4 regions of the Methylorubrum subtropicum genome follow, and region 4 is predicted to be linked to each of the others. Evidence: riboswitches for the same ligand, from Rfam matches in the RefSeq annotation. Region 4 holds a riboswitch; each other region holds the start of a gene.
What was found. Region 4 has a riboswitch for cobalamin ahead of AAHG03_RS12385 (CbtB domain-containing protein). Riboswitches for the same ligand answer to the same signal wherever they lie in the genome.
Positions count from the first base shown of each region.

Region 1: it holds a riboswitch for cobalamin, as region 4 does, so the genes downstream of both, AAHG03_RS24815 (TonB-dependent siderophore receptor) here and AAHG03_RS12385 (CbtB domain-containing protein) in region 4, are expected to answer to the same signal.
Region 2: it holds a riboswitch for cobalamin, as region 4 does, so the genes downstream of both, AAHG03_RS26395 (TonB-dependent receptor) here and AAHG03_RS12385 (CbtB domain-containing protein) in region 4, are expected to answer to the same signal.
Region 3: it holds a riboswitch for cobalamin, as region 4 does, so the genes downstream of both, AAHG03_RS07670 (TonB-dependent receptor) here and AAHG03_RS12385 (CbtB domain-containing protein) in region 4, are expected to answer to the same signal.

Region 1 is NZ_JBBXMW010000029.1:14,145-21,236, reverse strand. Features, by position in the region: gene AAHG03_RS24820 (ABC transporter ATP-binding protein) at 1-718, opposite strand, end outside; gene AAHG03_RS24815 (TonB-dependent siderophore receptor) at 718-2,853, opposite strand; cobalamin riboswitch at 3,044-3,250, opposite strand; gene AAHG03_RS24810 (TonB-dependent receptor) at 4,099-6,618, opposite strand.
Region 2 is NZ_JBBXMW010000038.1:7,257-14,348, forward strand. Features, by position in the region: gene AAHG03_RS26380 (urease accessory protein UreF) at 1-577, shown strand, start outside; gene ureG (urease accessory protein UreG) at 585-1,214, shown strand; gene AAHG03_RS26390 (HupE/UreJ family protein) at 1,235-1,777, shown strand; cobalamin riboswitch at 2,088-2,286, shown strand; gene AAHG03_RS26395 (TonB-dependent receptor) at 2,551-4,530, shown strand; gene AAHG03_RS26400 (hypothetical protein) at 4,585-7,092, opposite strand, start outside.
Region 3 is NZ_JBBXMW010000004.1:150,405-157,496, forward strand. Features, by position in the region: gene AAHG03_RS07660 (alginate lyase family protein) at 167-1,102, shown strand; gene AAHG03_RS07665 (matrixin family metalloprotease) at 1,156-3,243, opposite strand; gene AAHG03_RS07670 (TonB-dependent receptor) at 3,422-5,665, opposite strand; cobalamin riboswitch at 5,787-5,981, opposite strand; gene AAHG03_RS07675 (hypothetical protein) at 6,340-6,480, shown strand; gene AAHG03_RS07680 (hypothetical protein) at 6,738-7,092, shown strand, end outside.
Region 4 is NZ_JBBXMW010000007.1:204,833-211,924, forward strand. Features, by position in the region: gene AAHG03_RS12350 (alpha/beta fold hydrolase) at 1-753, opposite strand, end outside; gene AAHG03_RS12355 (hypothetical protein) at 938-1,384, shown strand; gene AAHG03_RS12360 (hypothetical protein) at 1,452-1,673, opposite strand; gene fae (formaldehyde-activating enzyme) at 1,952-2,491, shown strand; gene AAHG03_RS12370 (hypothetical protein) at 2,622-2,963, shown strand; gene cobO (cob(I)yrinic acid a,c-diamide adenosyltransferase) at 3,006-3,605, opposite strand; gene cobU (bifunctional adenosylcobinamide kinase/adenosylcobinamide-phosphate guanylyltransferase) at 3,602-4,123, opposite strand; cobalamin riboswitch at 4,216-4,407, shown strand; gene AAHG03_RS12385 (CbtB domain-containing protein) at 4,452-4,628, shown strand; gene AAHG03_RS12390 (CbtA family protein) at 4,657-5,415, shown strand; gene AAHG03_RS12395 (DUF1636 domain-containing protein) at 5,408-5,812, shown strand; gene cobW (cobalamin biosynthesis protein CobW) at 5,817-6,851, shown strand; gene AAHG03_RS12405 (Uma2 family endonuclease) at 6,919-7,092, shown strand, end outside.

The DNA of each region.
Region 1 (7,092 bases), on a different contig from region 4:
CGATGTAGAGGCGCTCCAGGGCAACGTGGTCGAGGGTCCTGGGGTCGATCTCCTCGACGATCCGCCCGCCGCTCAACACGCCGACGCGGCCGGCCATCTCGCGCACCCGGTAGAGGTCGTGCGTCGCCATCAGGACCGCGGTGCCCCGCCCGGCCGCCGCGCGGATGGTGGCGGAAAAGTCCGCGGCGGCGCTCGGATCGAGGCCGGAGGTCGGCTCGTCGAGCAGCAGCAGCCGCGCCCGGCGCGCCAGCGCCACCGCGATGCCGACCTTCTGGCGCATGCCCTTCGAGTAGGCGCCGGCCGTCCGGTCATGGGCTTCCGGGGCGAGCCCGGCCTCGGCGAGCAGGGCGCGCGCCGCGTCCTTCGACGGGTCGAGGCCGGCGAGCGTCGCGAAGTAGCGCAGGTTCTCCACGCCCGAGAGGCCGGGATAGAGCGCGACCTGCTCGGGGATGTAGGCCACGTGGCGGCGCGCGCCGATGGGGTCTTCCCCGGCCTCGATCCCGCAGACCCGGATCGTGCCGGCCTCCGCCCGGAGGAAGCCGAGGATCAGGTTGATCGTCGTGGTCTTGCCCGCCCCGTTGGGGCCGAGCAGCGCGAAGACCTCGCCGTCGCCGAGGCGAAGATCGAGCCCGGCGAGCGCCGTGCGGCTCCCGAAGCGCTTGACCGCGCCGTCGATCGCCAGGACCGGCTCTTTGAGTGGAATAGCGGAAGCGCCCATCAGAACCGCACCGTCATCGTGCCGGTGAAGCGGCGCGGCGCGCCCGGATAGACCCGGAACCGGTTGAGCGAACTCTCGTAATACTCGCTGTCGAAGATGTTCTCGACGTTCAGCCCGAAGCGAACATTCTCGTAGCGCCAATAGGCCAGGGCATCGACGGCGACGTAGGCCGGCAGGCTGAAGCTGTCCGTGGAATCCGCCGCCTGCTCGCCGACGCCGCGGATGCCGCCGCCGAGCCCGAACCCCTTCCAGGGCCCGGCCTGAACCTCGTGGACCGCGAGCAGGCTGCCCGAATGGCGCGGCACGTTGATGAGCGGCGTGCCGACCGGCAGGGCCGGATCCTCGGTCACCACGGCGTCGGCGTAGACGTAGCCCGCCAGGATCTTGACCTCCGGCGTGAGTTGACCCGCCGCCGTCAGTTCGATGCCCTGGCTGCGCACGCCGCCGACCGCCACGGAGATGCCGCTGCCGCTCGCTTGCGGCGTCAGCACGTTCTGCCGATCGACCCGAAACAGGGCCGCGGTCAGGCCCAGCGCCCCGCCGAACAGGTCGAGCTTGGCGCCGATATCGGCGCCGATGCCGGTCTCGGGCGCGAAGGGGCCGGATGCCGAGGCGGCGGCGGCGTCCGGGCCGATATTCGGCCGGAAGCTCGTGCCGACATTGGCGTAGAGGGCGAGTTCGGGCGTCGGCTGGTAGACGAGGCCGGCGCGGGGCGTGGCCGCGAAGTAGGTCTGGTCGACCTGGGAGCGCGGGGTGCGCTCGCGGAACGACTGCTCGAAGAAGTCGAACCGCGCGCCGACCAGCGCCTTCCATTCCGGGCCGAGCGCGATCTGGTCCTGCACGTAGAGGGCGGTGTTGGTGATCCGCTCCAGGTTGTTGCGGAAGCGGTCGATCGGCGGTAGCGCCTGCCCGTATTGCGGATTGTAGATGTCGATGGTGTAGGGGTTATTCGCGATGGTCGAGCGGTTGTAGACGACCCGGCTGTCGGTGCTCTCGCGCTCGAAGCCCACGAGCAGCGTGTGGCCGATCCCCGCCGTCTCGAAGCGGCCGACGAGTTCCGCCTGACCGATCGCCACGTCCCAGCGGTAGTCGCGCAGGTTGCGGTCGCGCGAGGCGATGCCCTTGTCGGTGATCGCGCGGATCTCGGCGGATTCGCCCTCCAGCGAGCCCGTATTGAAATAGGTAGCGAGCCGCATCTGCCAGTCGGCATCGAAGCGGTGATCGACCCGCACCTGCATCGAATCGTTGGTCTGATAGGTGCTCTGTCCCGGCTCGCCGAGGAAGCGCGAGATCGGGATGGCGCCGAGCCGCCCGTTGTTCACCGCGACGACGCCGCGGTCGAACACGATGCGGTTGCGCAGGAACTCGGTCTCGATCGTGATCCTCGTGTCGGGCGTGACCTGCCAGGAGATCACGGGCGCGACGAGCAGTCGGTCGCCGTCCACGAAGTCGCGAAAACTGTTCTGGCGACCCGCCGCGAGGTTGAAGCGGTAGAGCAGCGTGCCGTCCTCGTTCAGGGCGCCGCCGGAATCGAGCGTGCCGCGGAACTGCTCGAACGAGCCCCAGAGCCCGCCCATCTCGACGAAGCGCTCCCGCGTGGGCTGCTTGGTGATGATGTTGACGAGCCCGCCCGGATCGCTGCGTCCGAACAGGCCGCCGCCGGGGCCTTTCAGCACCTCGATGCGCTCGACGTTCTGGGCGTCGGGCGGGGGTGGCGTGCCGCGGTTGAGCGGAAAGCCGTTCTTGTAGATTTCCGAGGTGGTGGTGCCGCGGATGGCGTAGCTGAAGATCGACAGCCCGCCGAAATTGTTCTGCTGGGCGACGCCCGGCGTGTAGTTGAAGACGCGATCGACGCGGGTGGCGGCGAGATCGGTGATGACCTCCCGCGGGGCCACGGTGACGACCTGCGGCACGTCGCGCTGGGGCGTGTCGGTCTTGGTCGAACTGACCGCCCGGTCGGCCCGGTAGCCCGGGCTCGGCCCGATCAGGCCGATCGCGCCGGAGGCCGCCGTCCGTCCGGAAGGCGGCGCGTTGCCGGCGGCGCGACCCGTGCCCTCACCCTCGACCGAAATCTCGTCGAGCGTCGTGCTCTCCTGCGCGCGGGCCTCGAAGCCCGAGGCGCCGGCCGAGAGGATGGCGGCCAGAGCGAGGCGCGGGGCGCGGCGGCGTCCGGCGGAGGCCGCGGAGTTCGGGGCAAGCGGGTTCGAACGAACGGTCACCAAGTCGCTCAAGGTTGTCGAGCGGCGGCCGTGCGGGTGCCCTCGCGGGTGCCGGCTGGTTCAGCCGGGCCCGCGCCTGCGCTCCGCCGGGGCACCCCGCCCGAGAGACGTATCATCGCCCAAGGCAGGTCTCCTGGCTCGCGGGTCCGCACCCCGGCCTGGCCTTCCCGGTGCGTGGCACCAGTGACCCGGACGGCAGGGGCTCGCCGCTCACAGTTGCGGGGGCAGCTTCGGCCTCGCTCCGGAGAGCCCACCGAATTCCCTCTTCGCCCACGGACCGAAACCCGCGGGAACCTTGGCCCTTCGAACCTCGCCGATCAGGCCGGCCCGGTCAATGCGCTGCGGCGCACAATGCAACAATGTTACATATCCCGTGGCCAATGGGACACAGGCGGGCGCCAATCCTGTCCGCTCGAGCGGCGGACCCTGACCCGCAGGCCATACCTCGGGGCGGACCACTTCAATGGGGCGGATCAGTCAAGTCCGCAGTGACGGTGTCTCTTCCTGAGAGCCTGCTTGACAGGCTCATCCCAACACATCCCCTCATCCTGAGGTGCTGCGTGAGCGGTTTTGAGCGAGGGCTCCAGATGTCGCGCGATCCCTGGAGCCCTCCTTCGAGGCTACGCTTTGCTCCGCACCTCAGGATGAGGGGATTTGTTGGGATCACCGCAGCATCGCACTGTTTCGATCCCGATGAGTCAAATCAAACAGGCTCTCGAAGCCGTGCCCGGCCTACGCGATCCGACGTGGCCGGCGAAGACGAAGTTCGGGCCGCCGCCGTTTCATGGGGCCGTCCGGCCCGATCGGGCGTCGGTCGGCGCGGGCCGCGAGCTGGGGGTCGAGCCGCTCCTGCCCACGCTGTTCGGCCCTTGAGTTCCCAGACGACGCCCTTGAAGACTCCCTTGGACTGGACGACGCGGACCGCCATCGGCCAGGGGCCGCCCTCCGCGGGACGGTCCGCCAGGTAGAGGGCGATGTCGAGTTCATGCCTGGCCGAGCGCGTGGCATCGCGCTCGCTTGCGAAGGCGACCTTGCCGAAGGTGTCGCGCCAGAGTTGCCCGTCGAGTCGCAGCTGAACCTTGAACATCGTGGCACGACGCCTTTCCTGCTCGGGACCTCGGATGCAACTGGCGATGAAACTCGAAGACGGTGCCGGCCGCCTCAGTATTTGCGCACGACCGGCTCGACCGGCGGGGCCGGGGGCGGGGCGTTGAAGGTGTAGCGCAGGCCCCCGTAGATCGAGAGCGGCTGGGCGAGCGTGGTGGTGCGCGGATCGTTGATCTGGAAGCGGTTGGCCACGGGCCCACCTTCGACGTAGGTGCCGAAGGTCGCGTAGCGGTTGTTGGTCAGGTTGGTGACGAGGCCGAACAGCTCCAGGCTGTCGTTGACCCGGTAGCTCGTGTTGAGGCCGAGCACGTAATAGGGCGGCAGCTTGCGGTTCAGGTTCGACTCGTCGCCGCGGTAGTAGGCCGAGGAATAGGCCTGCAGGTTCAGGCCGACCCGCCAGCCCGGCAGCAGCAGGTAGTCGAACCCGACCTTGAACTGGTGGTCGGGGATCAGCGGCACCTTGTTGCCGGGGCGCACGGTGATCGCGCCGTCCTCGCCGGCCAGCGGGTTGTTCGGCGAGGAGAGCGTGCCGTTGAACTGGAAGGTCGCGTCGATCAGCGCATAGTTGGCGTAGACCGAGAGGTCGCCGCGGCTGTACTCGGCCCCGACCTCGACGCCCTGGCGGCGGGTCGCCGGCACGTTGACGTAGTAGCCGCGCGCCGCGTTGCCGGGGGTCGCGAGCTGGATGATGTCGTCCGACAGGTCGGTGCGGAAGGCGCTGATCTTGTAGGTCAGCGCCCCGTCGTAGACGCCCGCCACCGCGCCGCGGATGCCGGCCTCGTAGGTCCGCGCCGTCACCTGCTTGAGCGGCGGGTCGGCGACCAGCGAGTTCGGCAGCAGGCACGGCCGGTCGGGATTGGCGCAGGACAATTCCAGCGGCGTCGGCGCGCGGTTCGATTCCGAGTAGCTGCCGAACAGCGAGAGTTCCGGCATGAAGCGGTAGGTCAGGCCGGCGACCGGATTGATCTTGGTGAAGGTGTGGGTACCGTTCACGTCCGGCGCGAAGCCGGTGAGATCGCGCGTCGTCACCCGGGCGAAGTTGAGCCGGGCGCCCGCGGTGAGAGCGAGGCGGTCGGTCAGGTCGAGGGTGTCGGTGGCGTAGAGGCCCATATAGAGGTTCGAGCCGATCACGCTGCTCGGGGCGATGCCGAGCGCGCCTTCCGTGCGCAGGTAATCGGTGCCGAGGCCGGGGATGAGGCCGTAGGTCGGGTTGTTCGGGTTGGTGGTGACCGACAGGTTCGGGTTGATGACGGCGAGCGTGCTCGACGACTTGAACGAGTAGTCGGCCACATCGATGCTGCCGCCGACGACGAAGCTGTTGGTGAGGCCGAACACGCGGTCGCGGTTGGCCGCCTGGAGCGAGCCGCCGTAGCCGGTCGCCTCGGTCTTGGTGACGTCGATCGTGCCGTAGGGGATGCCGTCGCGGTAGGGGATGATCTGCCCGTTGCGCCCGCGGATGCGGAACTGGTTCTGGGCGATGTCGTCGGAGAAGCCGTCGCGCTCGAAGCAGAGGGCGTTGGGCGTGTTGGAATCGTCGCCGCAGGCTTCGAAGTTGCCGTCGTTTCCGTCGACGTAGACGTTGCTGAAGCGCCGGAAGTAGGCGTTGCCCGACAGATCCCAGGTCGGCGAGACATCGACGCGGCCCGTCACCTGCAGCGTGCCCATCTGGGTCGTCGTGGTCTGCGGATAGGTGAAGATCGCCCGCGGGTCGAAATGGGTGAAGTCGACCGGCGTCGCCGCGGCCGCCCCGAAGAAGGTGCGGGCGAAGGCGCCGATGACGTGGAACTCAGCGTCCTGCGAGCGGTAGCCGAGATCGGTGTAGATGCGGCCGATCGTGCTCGGGCTCTCGTAGCGCCAACCGCGGTCGTTCAGCCCGTCGCCGTTGAAGTAGAAGCTGAACGGCCCGCTGACCTGGCCGTGCTGCAGACCGCCGGCGATGCGCCCGTCCGAACCGCCGAGCGCGGTCACCTCGGTGCCCTGCCAAGTGAAGCCGTTCTTCATGCCGATGTTGATGGCACCGCCCAGCGCGTTGAGGCCGAAGACGGGGTTGCCGGTCACCACATCGATGCGCTGGATCGCCGAGGGCGGGATCAGGTCGAACTGGACGATGTCGCCGAAGGCCTCGTTGATGCGCACGCCGTTCTGGTAGACGGCGAGCCCCTGCGGCACGCCCTGGACCGGCGAGGCGGTGAAGCCGCGATAGTTGATGTCGACCCGGCCCGCACTGCCCTGCGAGTCCGAGATGTTGAGGCCCGGCGTGCGCCGCGCGAGCGTGGCGACGACGTTGCCGGTGCCGCGGTCGGCCTCGAGGTCGGCGGCGGTGACGGTCTCGACCGTGCTCGGGATCTTGTAGAGCGGCTGCGCGCCGCCGCGCAGGCGCGGCTCGACCGGGGACGGCACGGGCAGGGCTGGTGCCGGGCCGACCGGGGGCGTCGCCGCGCGGATGCCGGTGCCGCCACCGACCGGGGTGGTCGGGACGACGCTGATCTCGTCGAGCGTGACCTGCTGCTGGGCGTGGCCCATCGTCGGCAGCAGCGCGACCGACACGAGAAGCGTGCTCCGTAGCATCCGCATGTGGCGATCCGATCCGGCTAACCGGGCCATCCTGGGCCCAAGCGTGACGGTTCAGGATGTGCGGGAGACCGCCGCCACCGAGCAAGAGGGGCACGATCACAGAGCGAAGGTTAATCCGGCCCGATGGGGGATTATCTCGAGATGTGATCGACAAAGCACATCGATGGATTGGTCTTTCGGCAACTTTAACAGGATAATTTGGCAAATCAAGCGTTGGCGGCACGGATGGACGGACGAGGTCGACCGCTTACGGTGCCGCCGCAGCGCCGGTCCGTGGCGACCCGTAGCAGAGGCCGTGCATGCCCTCCGGCGTGAGACAGACGAGGCCGTCGCTCTCGTCCTCGACGCTCATGGCCGCCGTTGCGTCCCACAACCGACGCGAAACGGCCGGTCGTGCGTGCCAACCCTCCCCCGCGGAGGGGGGAGAACGCTCTCGGGTTCTAATAGGGCTGCAAGCCGCGCGATCACCGCTGC
Region 2 (7,092 bases), on a different contig from region 4:
GACCGGCGCAGTCGCCGACGAGGCGAGTTTGTCGGAGTGGCTCGGCGACGTGCTGGAGCGGGGCTCCGGGCGCAACGACCTGATCCTAGCGTCTCATGCTCACGCTTCGGCCGGGGACGGCGCCGCCCTGGAGGCCGTCAACGACCTCGCCCTGGCGATGGCGCCCTCGCGCGAGTTGCATCTGGAGACGAGCCAGCAGGGCCGCAGCTTCCTCGACGCGACGCTGGCCGCCTGGCCCTGCCCGGGCCTCGATGCGGTCGCGAAAGCGCTCCCTGGCCCGGTGGCGCTGCCGGTGGCGGTCGGCGCGGCGGCCTCCGCCCACGGCATGGCGCGGGGGCCGGTGCTCGCGGCCTACGGCTTCGCCTTCGTCCAGGCCATCGTCTCGGCGGGCTTACGCATCGCGCCGATCGGGCAGGCGGCCGGCACCCGCATCGTCGCGGCGCTCTCGCCCCGCGTGGCGGCGCTCGCCGAGACGGTCGAGCCGCTCGGCCTCGACGCGCTGGGCTCGGCCACGCTTCACGTCGATCTCGGCTCGTTCCGGCACGAGACCCAGTATTCCCGGATCTTTCGCTCATGAGGACGGCATGACTTCCGCCAACGGCCCCGTGAACGGCCCCCTGCGCGTCGGCATCGGCGGCCCCGTCGGCTCCGGCAAGACGGCGCTGATGGAGCAGCTGTGCAAGCGCTTACGCGACGCCTACGACATCTGCGCCATCACCAACGACATCTACACCAAGGAGGATGCCCGCCTCCTGACCGTGGCCGGGGCGCTGCCCGAGGAGCGGATCATGGGCGTCGAGACGGGGGGGTGCCCGCACACGGCGATCCGCGAGGACGCCTCGATCAACCTCGCGGCGGTGGCCGAGATGCGCCGCCGCTTTCCCAGGCTCGACGTGGTGCTGATCGAATCCGGCGGCGACAACCTCGCCGCGACCTTCTCGCCGGAACTGGCCGACATCACCCTCTACGTCATCGACGTGGCGGGCGGCGAAAAAATCCCGCGGAAAGGCGGCCCCGGCATCACCCGCTCCGACCTCCTCGTCGTCAACAAGACCGACCTCGCCCCCCTCGTCGGCGCGGATCTTGCCGTGATGGAGGCCGACACCCGCCGCATGCGGGGAACCCGGCCCTACGTCTTCGCCTCGCTGCGCGAGGGCCACGGCGCCGACACCATCGCCCGCTTCGTCGTCGAGTCCGGCGGACTCGCAAAATGATGTTTATCCGGAGACACCGCATGACCTTCCGCTCGATGCCGCTCGCGGCAGTGCTCGTGCTCCTGCCCGGCGCGGCCTTCGCCCATCCGGGCCACGGCGAGGCGATGGGCTGGGCCGCGGGCTTTGCCCATCCGGTCGGCGGCGCCGACCACATCCTGGCGATGGTCGCGGTCGGGCTCATCGCCGGCCTCGTCGGCGGGCGGGCGCTATGGCTGCTGCCGGCGTCCTTCCTGAGCATGATGACGCTCGGCGCCGGCCTCGCGATGGCGGGCCTCGACCTACCCTTCGTCGAGCCGGCGATCCTCGCCTCCGTCGCGGCGTTTGCCGTGATGGCGGTCTGCGCCCGGCTGATCCCGCTCGCCGCGCTCGCCGGGCTCGTCGGCGCCTTCGCGGTGTTCCACGGCGCGGCGCACGGGGCCGAGATGCCCGAGACGGCCTCCGGCCTCGCCTACGGCCTCGGCTTCCTCGCCGCGACTGCCTTGCTCCACGCCGCCGGCCTCGCCGCCGGGCTCGCCCTGACGTGGGTGCTGCCGCGGGCCGGCGCCGCCCGCCAGGGCGCCTGATCCGGTTCCGGTCGGTCGCGCCGGTCGCCGGTCGCCGGCTCCCCCCGTCATTGCGAGGCGGAACTGACGCAATCCAGGGCGCGACCTTTTCGGAGGGGGCGAGACTGCGCCGACGAAACGGCTGCGTGCGAGCTTTCCCTTGGGAGTGCGGAGCACTGGATTGCGTCAGTTTCGCCTCGCAATGACGGGTTGGGGGTGGGAGCCGACGCGACCCTCCGGACACGGTAGGGCGGGTGTCTCCCGCGGGGCACAGCTCCACCGCTTCACATCCGGCGTTCCAACCGCGCGTTGACGGCGCGGGCGCGCGCCGTGCTAGCGTGGCCGTGACGGTTCCCCTCGGGGATCAAAAGGGAACGCGGTGAGGGTGAAAGCCCGATGCCGCGGCTGCCCCCGCAACTGTGAGCGGCGAGTCCTCCGCCACCTGTGTCACTGGATGCGCCGCATCCGGGAAGACGGTGAGAGGGCGCTGACCCGCGAGCCAGGAGACCTGCCGTCAGCCGTGGTCACACGCGAGGCGCGTCGGGCGGGGTGCACTGATGGGTTGCCGGGGACGGCATCGATCCTGCGAGGCTCGATCCGTCCGCGGCCTCGTTCGCGGTGACGTGCCACTGCCGTTGCCCGAGGCTTCTTTGCCAGTGTCCGATTCCCGACCCCCGACCGTCCTGCGATGGGCGGCGCTCGCCGCCGCGCTGCTGCCCCTCCCGGCGGGCGCGCAGGAGGCCGTCACCCTCGACGAACTCTCCGTCGCCGGGCAGGCGCAGCCGGCCCCCACGATCTTCTCGGCCAGCGCCGGCTATCCCGGCGGCGTCACCGGCATCGGCGGCGCGTTGCAGCCGGTGGCCTCGGCCAGCGGCGGCATCGTCTCCGGCGCGCAGATCAACGCCCGGCCGGTCACCCGCCCCGGCGAGGTGCTGGAAGCGGTGCCGGGCCTCATCGTCACCCAGCATTCGGGGGAGGGGAAGGCCAACCAGTTCTTCCTGCGCGGGTTCAACCTCGACCACGGCACCGACATCGCCCTGTTCGTGGACGGCATGCCGGTCAACATGCGCACCCACGCCCACGGCCAGGGCTATGCCGACCTCAACTTCCTGATCCCCGAACTCGTCGGTGCGGTCGAGTTCCACAAGGGCCCCTACTTCGTGCGCGACGGCGACTTCGCCTCCGCCGGCTCGGTGCGGATCGATTACCTCGACACGGTGGCCAAGAACGTCGCCCTGACCTCGATCGGCTCGTTCGGCTACCGGCGGGCGCTCACCATCGGCTCCGCGCCGCTCGGCGCGGGCAACCTCCTCGTGGCGGGCGAGGCGCAGACCTATGACGGCCCCTGGGACGTGCCGGACCGCCTGAAGAAACTCAACGGCGTGGTGCGCTACAGCCAGGGCACGGCCCTCGACGGGTTTTCCGTCACCGGCATGGCCTATTGGGCGAAGTGGAACGCCACCAACCAGATCCCCGAGCGCGCGGTGGCGGAGGGGTTGATCGGCCGCTTCGGCAGCCTCGATCCGAGCGACGGCGGCGACACCGGCCGCTTCTCGCTGTCGGGCCGCTGGAGCCACACCAGCGAGGCCGGGATCACCCGGGCCAACGCCTACCTCATCCGCTACCGGATGAATCTGTGGAACAACTTCACCTACTTCCTCGACGATCAGACGAAGAATCGGACCGACGGCGACCAGTTCCGCCAGCTCGACGACCGGGTGCTCGGCGGGGCGGAGGTCAGCCACACCGTCCCCGGCGACTTGTTCGGCATGCCGATGGAGAACGAGGTCGGCCTCCAGACCCGCACCGACGCGATGCGGGTCGGGCTGTTCGACACCACGCGGCGGCAGTTCCGGGAGGCCACGCTCGACGACCGGGTGCGGGAGACGAGCGCGTCGTTCTACGCTGAGAACCGGGTGCGCTGGACCGATTGGCTGCGCACCAGCGTGGGCTTTCGCGCCGACGGCTTCTGGGCCGATGTCCGCTCGAACCTCATCGACGGCGCCTCCGGCCGGGCGCGCGACGGCATCGTCAACCCGAAGCTCGGCCTCGTGCTCGGCCCTTGGGCCGATACCGAACTCTACTTGAACTACGGCAGCGGCTTCCACTCGAACGACGTGCGCGGCGTCGTCGCCCCCGGCAATGCGGCGGACGCACTCTTCCTCGTGCCCTCGACCGGCTACGAGGTCGGCCTGCGCAACCGTTCGATCGCCGGCTTGGAGACGGCGCTCGCCCTGTTCCGGCTCGAACTCGCCTCCGAGAACCTGTTCCAGGGCGATTCCGGCACCACCGAGCCGAGCCGCCCGACCCGGCGCTTCGGCGTCGAGTGGACCAACCGCTACGCGCTCACCCCCTGGCTCCAGCTGGAGGGCGACCTGACGGTGACGAATGCGCGCTTCTCCGACCGCGTCCCGGAGGCCGGCCGCCGCATCCCCGAGGCGCCGACCACCATCGCCTCGGCCGGGATCAGCTTCGGCGAGGGCGAGGGCTGGTTCGGGAGCTTGCGCTTCCGCTATTTCGGCCCGCGTCCGCTGATCGAGGACAATTCGGTGCGATCCAGGGCGACCGCGCTCGTCAACGGCCGCATCGGCTACGCCTTCGCCAACGGCGTCAGCCTGTCGCTCGACGTCCTCAACCTCACGAACGCCAAGGCCGACCAGATCACCTACTATTACGAGTCGCGGCTGCGCTCCGAGAAGGAGGGCGTGGAAGACCGCCACTTCCACCCCGTCGAGCCCACCGCCGTGCGGCTGACGCTCGCCGGACGGTTCTGACGAAGGGGAGGGCCGGGCGGGCCCCCCCAAAAAAACCGCCCGGCCCGGTCGGGTTCACACCACGAAGTCGGCGTGGGTGAGGGCGACCTTGTTGTCGAGCACGGCGAACTTCACCGCCGCCCCGCGGCCCGAGCCGTCGGCGTCGTAGAACAGGGAGCCGGTCCGGCTGTCGTAGAGGATGTGGTCGTCGGCATCGACCTTGCCCTTGGCGATGTCCTTGAACTCGCTCGCCTTGAGTTCGCCCGGCGCCAGCGCCGTGAACACGCTCTTGCTCAGCCGGATCGTGTCCTCGGCCGAGAAGTCGGTGATGCGATCGACGTTGTTCGCCCCGAGCGTACTGGCGAACACGAAGCTGTCGGCCCCCTTACCGCCGGTCAGCACGTCGTTGCCGCCCTTGCCCTCGAGTCCGTTGGCGCCCGCGTTGCCGACCAGCGCCTGGCCGAACTCGTTGCCCGAGAGGTTCAGCCGCGCCGTGCCCGTCGAGCCCAGCAGGCTCAGGGATTCGATCTCCTGCCCGCCGGCGAGCGCGTAGTTGCTCGTCGAGAAGATGCGGTCGGAGCCGCCGCGTGCCATCTCGAACACTTGGTCGGTCGAACTGTCGACGAGGTAGAGGTCGTCGCCCGCGCCCCCGTCCAGGGTATCCCTGCCGGCCCCGCCCTCAAGCGTGTCGTTGCCCTCGCCACCCGTCAGCGTGTCGTTGCCGGCCCCGGCCTTCAACGTGTCGTTGCCCGCGCCCCCGGCCAGGATGTCGAAGCCGGCACCACCCGTCAGCGTGTCGTTGCCCGCCTCGCCGTTGAGCCTGTTGTTGCCGGCGAGCGTCACGAAGCGGTCGTTGCCCGATCCGCCGAAGAGCGTGATGTTGCCGATGCCAGTGGTGGTGGTGCCGTCGCCCACGAGCGTGGTGGTGCCCTCGACGCTGGTCATGACGAAGCTGAGCGCCGCGGTGGCGCCGGAGCGGTCGATCACCGCGGTGTCGCCGGCCCCGCCGATCAGCGTGTCGATGCCGCCGGTGCTGCGGATCAGGTCGATCCCGCCGCCGCCGTCGAGGCGGTTGTTGCCGGCGTTGTCGAGGAGCGTGTTGGAAAGGTCGTTGCCGGTGAGGTTGATCGAGGCGGTACCGACGAGTTGCAGAACTTCGACCTCCTGCCCGGCGGCGAGCACGTAGCTGACGGAGGTGCGCAGGGTGTCGGTGCCCTCGCCCGCCCGCTCGAACACCCGGTCGCCGACGTTGTCGATCGTGTAGGTGTCGTTGCCGGCAAGCCCGTAGAGGCTGTCGGCGCCGCCGTCGCCGTCGAGGCCGTTGGCGCCGGCATTGCCGATCAGGGTGTTGGCGAAGCCGTTGCCCTTGAGGCCGCGGGCGGCGGTGCCGGTGGGACCGGCGAGCTTGAGGGTCTCGATCTCCTGGCCGGCGGCCAGCGTGTAGCTGCCGGAGGTGACGACGGTGTCGTTGCCCTGTCCCACGGCCTCGAACACGAGGTCGGCGCCGTTGTCGACGATGTAGGTGTCGTCGCCGCCGCGTCCGTTGAGCCGGCTCGCGCCGCCGTTGCCGATCAGGGTCTGGCCGATCGAGCTGCCGATCAGGGAGAGAGCCGCGGTGGAGCGGTTGTCGGCGAACTTGAGCGTCTCGATCCGGGCCTCGGGATTTAGTCCGAAGCTGGTCGAGGCGATGACGACGTCCGCTCCGGAATCGACGGTCGCGTCATCGACGACGACATCGCCCGAATCATCGACGAGATACGTATCGTTCCCGGCCCCGCCGAGCAGCGTGTCGGCGCCGGCCCCTCCATCGAGAACGTCGTCGCGGAAACTACCGAAGATCCTGTTCTGGAATTCGTTGCCGACGAGCTTGAACGACCTGCCGAGGGCATCGTCCGCGACGAGTTCCTCCACGCTCGATCCGCGCTCCAGCGACCAGTCGATGGTCGTCACGACCGTGTCGATGCCCTCTCCGGCGATCTCGACGACCCGGTCGCCGGCATCCGTGACCCGATACCGGTCGTCGTCCGCGCCGCCGAGCATGACGTCGGCCCCGCGACCGCCGTCCAGGGCGTCGTAGCCGAGGCCGCCTTCGAGGCGATCCGTGCCGTTGCCGCCCACGAGCCGATCGCTGCCGCCGCCGCCGATCAGCGTGTCGTCGCCGTCGAGACCCGTCAGCGTATTGCCGAAGCTGTTTCCGGTGAGGACGTTGGCGAGGGCATTCCCGGTGCCCAGCCGGCCGTTGTCGTGCCAGCGATCGGGATTGTCGGACAGGATCAGGTTCTCGATGTTGTCGGTGAGCGTCCAGTTGAGCGAGCTGACGACGGTGTCGGTGCCGCCGCCCGCCTGCTCCACGATCGCATCGTCGTCGGATCTGACGATGTAGCGGTCGTTGCCGGCCCCGCCGACGAGCCGGTCGGCCCCGTCCCCGCCGTCGAGCACGTCGTCGCCGTCGAGCCCGTAGAGGGTGTTGGCGGCCTCGTTGCCGGTGATGGTGTTGCCGAGCGCGTTGCCGGTGCCGCTCAGCGCGGCGGTGCCGGTGAGCCTCAACTCCTCGACATTCGCCGCCAGCGTCGCCGAGAACGA
Region 3 (7,092 bases), on a different contig from region 4:
GGCCGTGCTTCGCCTTCGTGGCGCCCCCGTTCGAGCGGATGGATGGGGGGCGCATGAATGGCGGGCGGCCCTTCGCCCGCGGACCGTGCGCGTACAACGGGCATGGACGACCATGAACACACGTCATCGGGCAGATTCTCGCCGGCCGCGTCCCGCGGTCGCCTCCGTGGCAACCCTCGCGCTTCTGGGCGCGCTGTTCTCGGGCGCGGCCGCCGCGCAGACGCCGAGTCCCGGCGACGGGGCCTGCCCCCTGCCGCCCGAGACCTCCGCGATCCTCGACGCCAAGATGCGGGGCGGCAAGTCCAGCGGAAGCGACGACGAGGTGAAGGCGTTCAACCGGCAGGCGCTCGGCCCGATGGTCGGCTTCATCAAGCGGATGGAGGGCCTGAGCGACGCCGCGATCAACGGCAACGCCGCCGCCGGCGCCTGCTTCGGCACCAGCCTCGACCGCTGGGTCCGCACCGATCCGGCCACGGTCCCGCAATCGGACCAAGCGCATTTCGAGCAGACTTGGACGCTGAGCGCGATGGCGCTGGCCATCATCAAGGCGCAGGCCGCGGGCGTGACGATCACCCCGGCGGCCAAGAACTGGCTGCGCACCATGAGCGACGGCGTGCGGGCGTTCCACAACGCGCGGCCCTTCACCAACAACCACGCGGCCTGGGCGGCGCTCGCGGTCGGCGCGGCGGCCTACATCACCCGCGACGAGGATGCGTGGCGCTGGGCGCTAGGCCGGGAATCCATCGTCACCGACCAGATCCAGCCCGACGGCACGCTGCCGCGGGAGTTGCAGCGCGGCAAGAGCGCGTCGAGCTACCATCTCTTCACCGCCATGCCGCTGGCGGCGTTCAACCTGATCCAGCGCTGCCGCGGCGGCGTGGAGCCGGCGCAGGCCGCGGCGATGAAGCGTCTCGTCACCCTGCTGCCGCAGATGGAACAGAACCCGCAGCTGCTGGCCCCGAAGGCCGGCGCCGAGCAGGGCGTGCTGAAGCACTACGCCGTCGTCCGGATCCTGCGCGGCGAGAGCCAGGAGCGCTTCAACGAGCAGAAGCTCGGCGGCGACATCGGCAACCTGCCCAAGGCCCTGGCGCAATGCCGCTAGGCCTTTGACCCGGGGGATCGTTCCGGGACCGAGTCCCGGAGCGATCCTCGAACTCACACGATCAGGAAGTCGTGCGCCGTCAGCGCCGCCTTGTTGTCGAGCACGGCGAACTTCACCGCCGCCGCCTTGCCCGAGCCGTCGGCGTCGTAGAACAGCTCGCCCGTCGTCTGCCGGTAGATGATGCGGTCGTCGAGATCGATCGCCGCCGTGCCGGCGTTCTTGAACGCCGTGGCGGCGAGCTGGCCCGCGGCGAGCGCCGCGAAGATGCTCTTCGACAGCTGGATCGTGTCCTCGACGGCGAAGTCGGCGATGTGGTCGAGGTTGGCGCTGCCGGGCTTGGTCGAGAACACGAAGGTGTCGGCGCCCCTGCCGCCGCGCAGGACATCGTTGCCGAGGCCGCCGTCGAGGACGTTCGCGCCGGCATTGCCAATTAGGGTCTGGCCGAACTCGTTGCCGAACAGGTTGAGCTTGGCCGCGCCGGTCGAGCCGGCGAACTGGAGCGTCTCCACCTCCTGGCCGGCGGCGATCCGATAGGAGGCGGTGGAGACGATCGCGTCCCGGCCCTCGCCCCTGGCCTCGATGACGACGTCGCGGGACGAATTCACCCGGTAGACGTCGTTGCCCACGCCGCCCGCGAGACGGTCGTTGCCGCCGCGCCCGTCGAGGTCGTTGGCGTACTCGTTGCCGGTGATGGTGTCGTTGCCCGCGCCGCCGATCACGTTCTCGATGCTGCTGAAGCGGTCGGCGCCGATGTCGGCGCCGCGGGCGTTGAAGTAGACGTAAGTGCCGTCGATGAGTTCGTAGGTGCCCTTCATCGAGACGACGATGGCGGCGGTCGCGGCGCTGAAATCCGCGGTGTCGATGTCGGCGGCGGACCAGGCCGGGTCGTCGCCGCCGCTGAGCCAGTCGTCGCCGAGGCCGCCGACCAGCCGGTCGGCGCCGGCGCCTCCCCACAACAGGTCGTCGCCCGCGCCGCCGACGAGGATGTCGTTGGCGTCCCGGCCAGTCAGGGTGTCCTTGCCGTCGCCGCCGTCGAGCTGGTCACGGCCGAAGCCGCCGTTAAGGGTGTCGTCGCCCGCTCCCCCGGTCAGGACGTTGTCGCCGTCGCCGCCGTCGAGGATGTCGTTGCCCGCGCCGCCGTCGAGGGTGTCCTTGCCGGCCCAGCCGCGCAGGGTATCGTCGCCGTCGCCGCCGATAAGCCGGTCGTTGCCGTCGCCTCCGTCGAGCGTGTCCTTACCCCGGCCGCCGTCGAGGGTGTCGTTGCCGGCATCCCCCCGCAGGGTGTCGTTGCCGTCGCCGCCGTTCAGGATGTCGTTGCCCACGTCGCCGTAGAGCTTGTCGTCCTGGGTGCCGCCGTCGAGCCGGTCGTTGCCGCGACCGCCGAACAGGATGTCGTTGCCGCCCATGCCGTACATCACGTCGGCCGAGGCGACGCCGCGGATGGTGTCGGCGGTGGCGAAGCCGGTCTGGGTCAGGGTGTCGGTCGTGGCGTTCCAGGACCAGGAGGCGACCTGCTTCCCGTCGCGATCCGCGCCGCCGTAGAGGTAGCGGATCGCATCGAGATCGAACGGGCCGAGCTTCGGCCCGTAGCCGGTGTAGCTCATCACCGTGTGGTCGGTGTTGTCGAGATCGGTGGCGAGCACCGGGTCGCCCTCGAACGGGTGCTTGAGCCCGAGCGCGTGGCCGATCTCGTGGATCAGCACGTGGGTCATGTCGTCGAGGGAATAACCCGCAACCTGATCGTCGAGGTAGATGTCGCCGCCGGTCGCGTCATCGTAGGCGTAGTCGCCGCCGAGATGGACCAAGGGGTAGTAGGCGTAGCCCGCCGCCCCCGACTGGTTCGGGTCCTTGACGAGGTCGTAGGTGGCGAAGCGGATGTCGCCCTGGCCGGCATCGGCTTCGAGGAAGCGGATGCCGCTGGCGTCGCCCCATTGCTTCAGCGCGTCGCGGGCCGCCGCCTTCTCGGTCTCGGTCAGGGGCTGGAACGAGGCGCGGAACGCAGCCGAATAGGGCGCGCCCGCGACGGTCTCGTAGGAGCGCGCCTCGAACGAGTAGGTGATGAAGGCCGGCTTGCCGACCGTGCCCTGGCCCCACCATGAGGAGCCCGAGAGGAGGGCCCGGTAATCGGACACGGTCGCCATCGTCTTCCCCCAAACGCTCTTCTTCGGAGCCTCGGCTAGACAGCCGGCGACCGCCTTTCGGGCCGAGCCTCAAGCGATAGGAGGATGAAACCCGGCCGGCAAGCGTGCGGGACGGGAAGTCCCGCGCATTCCCGCCGCCCGTGTCCTGCCGGCGACAACAGGGTTTACGCTTCGGTCACTACCAAGCGACCGTGTAGGCGACCTCGAAGGTGCGGGGGCGGCCGAGATACCAGTTGGCGTTCCTGTTGTCGGCCACGAAGCCGTCGAGGGCGTAGACCGTATCGAGCAGGTTCGAGACCCGGAACGACAGCCGCGAGGCCGGCGTGACCTGTCGGTCGAGGCCGAGCGTCACCAGGGCGTAGTCCGGGCGGCGGCCGAGATTGGCGAAATCGGAAAACATCGCGCCGACATACTGCACGCCGACCCGCGCCTCCCAGTCGCGGGCGAACGCCCAATTGACCCAGAGGTTAGCGACCTGTTCGGGGACGTTGACCGGCGTCTTGCCGGTGAAGTCGCCGAAATCGTCGTACTGGGCCTGCAGCAGGGCGAGGTTGGCGTCGATGCGCCAGCCGGCCCAAGGCAGCCACGACAGGGCAACCTCCGCCCCGTAGGAGGATTGCTGCCCGACCTGCGCCACGAGCTGGGTGCTGCCCGGCACCGGGGAGAGCACGTCCTTCTTGACGATGCGGTAGCCCGCCAGCGTCCACTCGACCGTGCCGCCGAAGGCCAGCCCCTTGGCGCCGACCTCGATCTGCTCGCCGGTCGAGAGTTTGAGGTTCGACAGCGATTGCGACAGCGAGATCAGGCTGTTCACCGGATCGGTGGCGGTGGCGTATTGCGCGTAGAGCGTCGTCTCCGGCGAGAGCGCGTAGACGAGGCCGAAGCGGTAGCCGAACGCCTGGAACGAGCGCTCGAAGAAGCGGTTCGCGGGATTCGTCGCGAGCAGGTTGGTGCGCTGGAGCGTCGGCGCGTCGAATCGCACGCCCGCCAGCAGCGAGAGCCGGTCGGTGAGTTCCAGCCGATTCTCGGCGAAGACGGAGGCCTGGTCCGTGTGGGTCACGTAGGCCGGCACCGCGCGACCGTCGGCGGGGAAGAGGCCCGGATCATAGCCGATCAGGGGGACGCTCTGCGGTGGCTGGTTCGAGGGCGGCTCGTTGAACGTGCCGCTGAAGTTGTTGTCGTGCTTGAACGCGATGCGGTTCACGTCGAAGCCGGCGGTGAACTGGTTCGGCAGGCCGAACAACGAGCCGCGGAACGTCGCGTCGAAGCGATTGCCGATCTGTTCCTGACGGTGGATGATGTCGATGTAATCCGAGCGGTTCACGCGGCCGGTCTCGGATTCGTAGACGTATCGCTCGACATCGAGCCAGTGGCGTCGGCTCTGGAGGCGGTAGGCGGTGTTGCGGATCGTGACTTCGGCGGACGGCGTCCACTCGGTGCGCAGCTGGGTCCAGTTGTCGGCCCAGGTGATCTTGGCGTCGCGGACGTTGTAGTTGTTGAAGCGCACGGCATCGAGCACGCGCCCGTTCACCAGCGGCGTGCCCCAGTAGCGCACAGGCTCCTGATAGCCGAGGTCGTGGGAGAGGGTGACGGCGAGATCGGGCCTCGCCTGCCACGTCAGCGCGCCGGAGACCGCGAGGTTGCGGAAGTCGCCGTTGGGGGTGATCCAGCCGTCGGCGCGGTTGCCGCTGACGTTGAGGCGGTAGGCGACCGATTCGCCGATCGGCCCGGTCGAGTCGATCGCCGCGCGCATCAGCCCGTCCGAGCCGAGGCCGACGCGGGCGACGTTCAGCGGCGTGAACAGCGGCTTCTTCGACACCACGTTGACGATGCCGCCGATGGCGCCCTCGCCGTAGAGCACCGAGGCCGGCCCGCGCAGCACCTCGATGCGCTCGACGTTCCACGTGTCGAACGGGAAGGTCAGGGTGTTGGCGCCGACATAGAGCCGCGTGCCGTCGAACAGCGTCTGGATCGAGTTCTGCCCGGCAAAGCCGCGCGCGGTGAAGGCACCGAGCCCGAAGCCCGGCGAGCCGAAGGTCGAGATGCCGGTGCCGTTCTGCGAGACCGCCTCCAGCACCGAGGACTGGCCGCGCAAGCGGATGGTCTCGCCGGAAACGATGTCGAGGCTCGCCGGCGTCTCCAGCGGCGTCAGCCCGAGGCGGCTCGCCCCGCGCGAGGGCGTGCGGAGGTTGAGGCCGACCGGTGAGGCCTGGGTGAGGCTGGGTTTACGGAGGGCAGCCGCGGCCTCGGCGCCGATGGCCTCGGCAGGCACGTTCACCGGCACGTCGAGGTCGCGGGCGACCGCGATCTCGTCGAGCCGGGTTTCCACGGAAGCGCCTTGCGCGGCGGCGGCGACGGGGAGGGCGCTCGCGAGCGCGGCGAGGATCGGCCGCGCGCGGCGGCTTCTTTTGGGGGGAGACATGGAGAAAAACGGGCCTCGGGCGGCGACGGTGGCACGTCACCGCGAACGAGGCCGTGGCACGGGTCCGATAGGGCACCCGCGCTCCGACACCCGCCGGGGCACCCCGCCCAGCGCGTTTCGCGTGTGACCACGGCCGACGGCAGGTCTCCTGGCTCGCGGGTCGCCGTCCCTCATCGTCTTCCCAGGCGAGGCGCCCAGTGACGTGGTGATGGGGGACTCTCCGCTCACAGTTGCGGGGGCAGCCGCGGGGTCGGGCCGAAGCCTTCACCGCGTTCCCTTTTGATCCCTCTCGGGAACCGTCTACGGTCACGCTAGGCGGCCGGGACCATCACGGTCAACCGAATGTCGCAGGGACGGCGCGGATTCCTGTGCCCCAAGCTTCGAGGCAATGGGCCCCAAGAAAAAAGGCCGCCCCGATGGAGGGCGGCCCGAAGTCTAGGGAGGAAACGCCCAAGAAGGGCAACGGGACCGCGACGCCATCGCGATCTCGCATGAGCTTTTGTTTCACGGTGCGCTGCACAAAACAATCCGGGTGGAAACGATCCCGGCCATGCGTTCGACGCATGGATTATGGATTCAGAGGCTTCCGCCCGGCGTCGGCCGGGGTCACGAAACGAAACCGGCGCCCCGGCGGTTCACGAACGACGCGCTGAAATCCGCTCTCGGAGACCCCGATGCCCCGCTGGATGCTCGTCTTCCCCGTCGCCCTGCTGCTCGCCGCGATCGTCGTCGTGTTCGCTTTTCAAGGCACCGGCCCGACCCAGACCCAGGACACCCACGCCACCGAAGGCGGCGGCCGGACGAAGACGCCGTAAGGGGAGGGGGCGTTCGTGTGATCAACGGCCTCATCCATCCAACCCCCTCATCCTGAGGTGCAGCGCAGCGGCCTCGAAGGAGGGCTCCAGAAGTCGCGCGATCCGCTGGAGCCCTCCTTCGAAACTCCGCTTCGCTCCGCACCTCAGGATGAGGGATGGGGTGGGAGCATTGCCCATAAGTTCAACACATAAAGGCCACGGTCTCGCACGCGCCTTGCTTCACTTCGCCGACGAATCTTTTCGAGGCTTCGACGGCGATGCGGATTCCGGCCCTTCTTCCCTTCCTGCTCACGGCCCTGCCGTCGCCCGCCGAAGTCATGGCGATGGAGGCGCATATCGCGGCGGTGGAGTTCGCGGTCGCGGCCGATCCGCTGATCGGCAAGCGGGTGACGCTGGACGATTGCCATCTCGTCTTCGCCACCGAGAGCGAGGCGACCTGCCTCGGCCTCGCGCCGGAGGCCGCCGACAATACGGCGCCGCCGCTGCGCCGGGTGCTGGTGCGGCTGGCGGACGCCGGCGGCGTCCGGGCAGGGCGGCTGTGCGAGGGCGGGGCGCTCGACGACGCCTGCCATGTCAGCGTCTCGGGCGTGGTCGAGGATCAGTCCGGCGCCT
Region 4 (7,092 bases):
GAGGCGGTCGGTCCAGGCGTAGGGGAAGAGCGGGTCCTGCGTGCCCCAGCGGATGCCGGTCGGCACCGTGATCGGCGGCAGGTCGTGCGCCTCGCCCTTCAGCATGGCGAGCCGGCCCGCCTGCTGGCTGAGATACCAGTTGAAGCCGCCCTGAAGGTTGCCCGGCGTCATGAAGTTGTCGGTGAAGGCCTCCAGCACGTCGTCGAAGGCGTGCGGGTTGCCGCCGGCCCAATGCTTCAGGAAGTGGCCGATATAGGCGCGGCAGGATTCCCGGGTGGCGCCGACCACCTTCGCCGCGAAGGGCTGGAGATGGAACGACTGGTACCAGATCTCGGCCAGCATCTCGGGCTGCGCCAGACGCGGGCCGATGCCGGGATAGGGGCAATCGAAGAAGAACAGGCCGGTGAGCCGCTCCGGTGCCATGCGCCCAAGGACCTGCCCGACATAAGCCCCGACATCGTGACCGACGATGCCGGCCCGCTCGATCCCCAGCGCATCGAGAACTCCCAAAATGTCGGCGGCGTGTACCTCGGGGCCGGCCCGGTCCGAGGGGCCGGGATCGGGTTTTTCGCTCGCCCCGAAGCCGCGCAGGTCCGGGGCGATCAGGCTGAATTTTTGGGACAGCCGCGCCATCACCGGCTCCCAGGTCAGCCAGAATTCCGGCCAGCCGTGCAGCAGCACCAGCGGCGGCCCCTCGCCCGCGCGGGCCACATGCAGCCGCACGCCGTTGGCGCGCACGTCCTCGTGTCGGATCTCCACCGTCGTCCGTCTCCTCGTGCTCTGGGACGGGGCAACGCGGCAAGGCGGCGTCCGCGTTCCGGATGCGCCGCGGACACGGTGCAGACATCTCTGCCGACGACAGCTTGACCGGGCAAGCTCAGCTGTTTCAATGCGCGGCCCCGCCCTCCGGCCGGGGACGAGGCGCGCGAGGCGGCAGATGGCGACGACGGTTCGGTGGTTCGCGCTCCCGCTCGCGCTTGGGCTCGGCCTCACGGCGTCCGGCTGCACGGGCTTCGCCTACATCTCCAAGACCTACGTCTCCCAGGTGCCGCAGGTCGTCACCATCGGCTGCAACGAGCCCTACGAGATCTACGACAACCGCCAGAAGCGCCGGGTGCTGGTGGTCTCGAATGCCTTGCGCGAGGTGACGGGCTGCGACGTCGGTCGCCTCGGCGCCGGCCGCCCGCCCGCCGAGACCCGCGCCGCCCGCTTCCGCACGGCCGCCCGCACCTATCTCGACGAGACCGTGCGCGAGGATTGCACCATCACCGGCGAGACCGTGTTCAGCGACCTCCAGACGGAGTTCGTCTACGCCTGCGACGCGCCGATCGAGCCCCGCGGCACCCAGGTGCCCCGCCTGCCGGGCCGGCGGCTGCAACGCTGATTTTTTTCGAGCATCGGCCCGAAAGGGGGTGGCCGGATTTCGAAAAGATGCGATGCGGCCCAGGAATCTAGGACTCGGCCGGGCCGACGAAGGTCCGCTCGGTCGCGTCCCCCGCCGCCGCCAGTAGAGCCCGCGCGAAGGCCCGCGCCTCGTGCCGCTCCAGGCTCAGGATCGCGGTGACCGGGCGCCCGTCGAGATCGGGCAGGCCGAGTTCGAGCCGCACGCCCTCGCCCTCGGCGGTCGCCGACAGGCTCCAGCCGCGCTTGTCGGATGGGCCGGACTCGCTCATCGGGACGAATCCTCTTCGAAGCGCCGTCCGACCAAGGGGATGTCGGTTCGGTGAAAGACGGCGCGTGAGAACCGAGGCCTAGAGCCGTGTCGGGTCCGATGCAATCGGGCCCCATGCGGCTTCGGCCTCCCTTCAGATGGTCGCCCCCCGCCGCCCGGACCAGGGGGCCGGGCAGGGCCGCGGGCGGCGCGATTGACGGCGACGGCGGGGAATGATGTCTCGCGCGGCGACCCGCCCGCGGGGCAAGACGTTTTCACGAGAGAGCAGGGACGACCACCATGTCCGAGATCTGGTTCCGCACCGGCGAGGCGACCGTGCTCGCCGCCGAGGGGCAATACACCGACGCGATGCCGGAGGTGCTGATCGGCTCCGTCCGCGGCCCCGTGGGGCAGGCGTTTGCCGGCATGCTCGGCCAGGTGCAGGGCCACACCCGCATGTTCGTGGTACGCGACCTCAACCAGCTGGTCCGCCCCTCCACCATCATGACCACCAAGGTCACGATCCACACCGCCGAATACGCCGAGCTGCTCGGCGGCGTGGTGCAGGCCGCCACCGGCGACGCCATCGTGGACTGCGTGATCGAGGGCATCCTGCCCAAGGACGGCCTCGACGAGCTGTGCATGATCATCACGATCTGGCTCGACGAGCGCTGCGGCAGCCACGAGGAACTCGACCGCAAGGACCTCTACCGCACCAATTACGAGGCCACGAAGCTCGCCATCGGCCGGGCGATCCGCGGCGAGCCGACGATCGACGAGCTGATCGCCAACCGCAAGACGGTGAAGCACTACGCCCTGGAAGACATCATCGAGTACTGAGTTCTTTTGGCTGTTTGGGGCGCGGCTCCGGTCGCGTCCCATCACCCGAACGCTGCCGCTACGTCGGACCTTTCTATACCGACGATCCTCCGCGCTTCCCGCCATCGTTGCCGTCGTGGCATGAGCGGGCATGACTGGAAGCATCGACACCACCGCCCCCCTGTTCGAGATTCGGCACGGCGACGCCGTCATCCGGATCGCAGACGATTGGAGCGGCCATGTCCTGATCGAGCAGATCTACGAGGGCCTGCGCCAAGCGCGCCGGTCACGCGACGAAGGGCGCGCTCCCCTGATGCCGCCCGCTCCCGGCAGTGAGGCCGCCAACGCCATCGTCGAGGCCGCGGAATTTCACGGCTTCCGTCGGATCGAGGGCTCCGATGCGTACCGAGCGAGCGGCGAGCAGATCGTCGCCCTGGTGACGGCAATGCGGGAGAAGAGCCTGCTGGAGACCCTCTCGGATCGCGAACCCTGAATGGGCGCGAGGCGCCCGCTCCTCGGGACCCACAGGGCGCCCTCAGAACTCGATCCCCTCCTGCGCCTTCACCCCCGCCGAAAAGTGGTGCTTCACGCTGCCCATCTCGGTCACGAGGTCGGCGGCCTCGATGAGCGCCGGCTTGGCGTTGCGGCCGGTGACGACGACGTGGAGGTCGGGCCGGCGGGCCTGCAACTCGGCGACGACCGACTCGAGGTCGAGATAGTCGTAGCGCAGCGCGATGTTCAGCTCGTCTAGGACGAGGAGGCGGATGCTCGCGTCCGCCATCAGGGCGCGGGCCTGCTCCCAGGCGTTGCGGCAGGCGGCGATGTCGCGGGCCTTGTCCTGGGTCTCCCAGGTGAAGCCCTCGCCCAGCGCGTGCCACGCGATCCGGTCGCCGAAGGCCTTGAGCGCGCGAGCTTCGCCGGTGTCCCAGGCGCCCTTGATGAACTGCACCACGCCGACCCGGTGGCCGCGCCCGAGCATGCGCAGCACAAGGCCGAGCGCGGCCGTCGTCTTGCCCTTGCCGGGGCCGGTGTTCACGATGAGCAGGCCCTTCTCGATCTTTTTGGACGCGACCTCGGCGTCCTGCACCGCCTTGCGCTTGGCCATCTTTTCGCGGTGGCGGTCGTCGTCGCTCATGAGCGATTCCCTGGATTCTCGGCGGAAGGTTTGACGGTGAGCGGCAAGCCCGCGACGGTAAGGACCACGCGGTCGGCCTCGCGCGCCAGCCGCTGATGCAGGCGCCCGGCCGCATCGCGGAAGCGGCGGGCCAGCGCGTTGTCCGGCACGATGCCGAGCCCGACCTCGTTGGCCACCAGCACCAGCGGCCCCGGCGCCGCCGCGCAGGCGCGGGCCAGGGCCTCGGTGGCGGCGTCGAGATCGGCCTCCGCGAGCAGGAGGTTGGTGACCCACAGCGTCAGGCAATCGACCAGGGTCGGCCCGGTCGAGGCCGCGACCGCTTCGGGCAACGCCGTCGGCACGTCGAGGGTCCGCCACTCGGCGGAGCGCCGCGCCCGGTGCTCGTGGATGCGCGCGCGCATCTCGTCGTCCCAACCTTGAGCGGTGGCGATGTAGAGCCAGGGCGCCGGGCAGGCCTCGATCAGCCGCTCGGCATAGGCGCTCTTGCCGGAGCGGGCACCGCCGAGCACCAGCGTCATCCGGTCGGGAGGGCGGGCATCCATGGGCGTCGGTTTGCACCGGAGGCGAGCGTTCACGCAATGGCGCTTTGCAAGGCGGCCCGGCGCGCGCTAGAAGCGAGCCATAGGACGGTGCCCCGGCAACGGGGTGAAAAGGGAATGCGGTGAGGGGAAACCCGAAACCGCAGCTGCCCCCGCAACTGTGAGCGGCGAGTTCCTGCCGAGAGCCACCGGGGCGACCTGGGAAGGCGGCAGGCGCGATACCAACCGCGAGCCAGGAGACCTGCCGTCCGGCACGAAAAACGTTTTCTCGAACGCCGCCGGTGGGGCGGCCGGAGCCCGTGACCCGATGACGACCGCGACCCTTCAGACCTCCGCCGTCCGCTCCGGCGAGGGCGCCCGCGCCCTGCTCGTCGCCGCCTTCCTCGGCCTCGGCCTCGTGTTCCTGGCGGGCTTCGCCCCGGCGAGCGTGCTGCACAACGCGGCGCACGATTTCCGCCACGCGCAGAACTTCCCCTGCCACTGACCGCTTTCCGACACGCGAAAGCGGCTCCATGATCACCCGGTTGCTGTCGGCGGCGCTCGTCGCCGGCTTCCTCGCGTCCGTCGTCGCGACGGGCCTCCAACTCGCCCTGACCTCGCCCCTGATCCTCCAGGCCGAGACGTTCGAGGGCGGGCATTCGCATGCGCACGCCCCCGTCTCGCTCACGCCCGCCTCGCTGATCGTGAAGGCGCATGCCCACGGCCACGGCGAGGCCGGCACCGAGGCTGAAAAATCCGACGAATGGCAGCCCGCGGAGGGCTTCCAGCGCATGGCCTTCACCGGCCTCGCCACGCTGATCGGCGGCGTCGGCTACGCGCTGCTCCTCGCCGCGGTGATGCTGGGCTTACGCCGCGAGCCGACCCCGCGCAGCGGGCTCACCGTGGGCATCGCGGGCTTCCTCGCGGTGGCTTTGGCCCCGGCCATCGGCCTGCCGCCGGAACTGCCCGGCATGGGCGCTGCCCCTCTCGTCCTGCGCCAGACCTGGTGGGTGATGACAGTCGCGGCGACCGGCATCGGCCTCTACCTCATCGCGGTGCGGCGGGTGCCGATTACGATTCTCGGCGGCCTGATCCTGATCGTCGCCCCGCATCTGGCGGGGGCGCCGCAATCGATCGACACGGTGAGTTCGCAGGTGCCGCCCGCGGTCGCGGCGCAGTTCGTGGCGCGCTCGCTCGCCATCGGCTTCGTGTTCTGGGCGCTGATCGGGCTGGCCTATGGCTGGGCCTGGGGCTTGTTCGGTCGCGAGGCGGGCGGCCGCGCGCATGCCTGAGGATCAGCCCGAGACCGTCCTCTCCGTCTGCACCACCTGCCGGGCTGCGGGCGACGCGTCCGAGCCGCGGGCCGGCGCCCGGCTGCTGGCGGCACTTCGCGCCGAAGCCGACCGCGAGCCGGTGCCGGGCCTGCGGATCGAGGGTGCCGAGTGCCTCTCGGTCTGCAAGCGGCCCTGCACGGTGGCGGTGGCCTCTCCCGGCCGCTGGACCTACGTCTACGGCGATTTCGACGCGCTGGAGCGCGCGGAGACTTCCGCCCGCACCATCTTGGCGGGCCTGCGCGACTACCAGAAGACGCCCGATGGGATCGTGCCCTGGCGCGCGCGCCCGGAGGCGTTCCGCAAGGGCGTCGTCGCCCGCATCCCGCCGCTGACCCCGACACGAGCGGAATCCTGACCCCATGGCCATCCTCGAAAAGATCCCCTGCACCATCGTCACCGGCTTCCTCGGGGCCGGCAAGACGACGCTGGTGCGCCACACCATCGAGCAGGCCCGCGGCCGGCGGCTCGCCGTCATCGTCAACGAGTTCGGCGATCTCGGCTTCGACGGCTCGTTCCTGGCCGCCTGCGGCATCGAGGGCTGCGACGAGAACTCCGTGGTGGAACTGCCCAACGGCTGCATCTGCTGCACGGTCGCCGACGACTTCGTGCCCGCGCTGACGAAGCTGCTCGATCGGCCCGAGCCGCCGGAGCACATCCTGATCGAGACCTCCGGCCTCGCGCTCCCCAAACCCCTGGTCCAGGCGTTCCAGTGGCCGTCGATCCGCTCGCGGGTGACGGTGGACGGCGTCGTCGCCGTGGTGGACGGCCCGGCGGTGGCCTCCGGCCTGTTCGCCGACGACCCGGAGGCTCTGGCCAACCAGCGCGCGGCGGACCAAGCGGTCGATCACGACAACCCGCTGGAGGAGGTGTTCGAGGACCAGATCCTCTGCGCCGACCTCGTGGTGCTCAACAAGGCCGACCTTCTGGACGCGGCGGCCCAGGACAAGGTCCGCGCCGACATCGAGGCGCATCTGCCGCGCGCCGTCGAGATCGTCGCGACCGAGCACGGCCGCCTCGACCCACGCGTGCTGCTGGGTATCGCCGCGGCGGCCGAGGACGACCTCGACGCCCGCCCCTCGCATCACGGCGAGGGCGAGGACCACGACCACGACGACTTCGAATCGGTCGCGCTCCCCGTCGGCATCGCCGGCAGCCCGGAAGACCTCGCCGCCCGCGTCGAGAAGGCCGCCGAGACCGAGGGCGTGCTGCGCATCAAGGGTTTTGCCGAGGTGAAGGGCAAACCGATGCGCCTCGTGGTGCAGGGCGTCGGCCGCCGCGTCGCCCATCACTACGACCGCCCGTGGAAGGGCGCCGAGCCCCGCGACGGCCGCCTCGTCGTCATCGGCCTGAAGGGTTTCGATCAGGACGCGGTCGCCGCCGCGCTCAGGGGCTAAAGGCGCCCGATTCGTGATGTGGGCGCCATCAGGGTATGCTGAGCGCCCTTCGAGACACCGTACGAGCATGCTGGAGCCGATCCACCCGCCGATGACCGTCGAGGCCTTCTTCGCGTGGCAGGAGCGCCAAGCGGAGCGGTACGAACTCGTCGGCGGCGTGCCGGTGCGGATGATGGCGGGGGCCCGCAACGTCCACGACGACATCGTGGTCAACCTGCTCGCCGCCCTCCACACGGCGCTA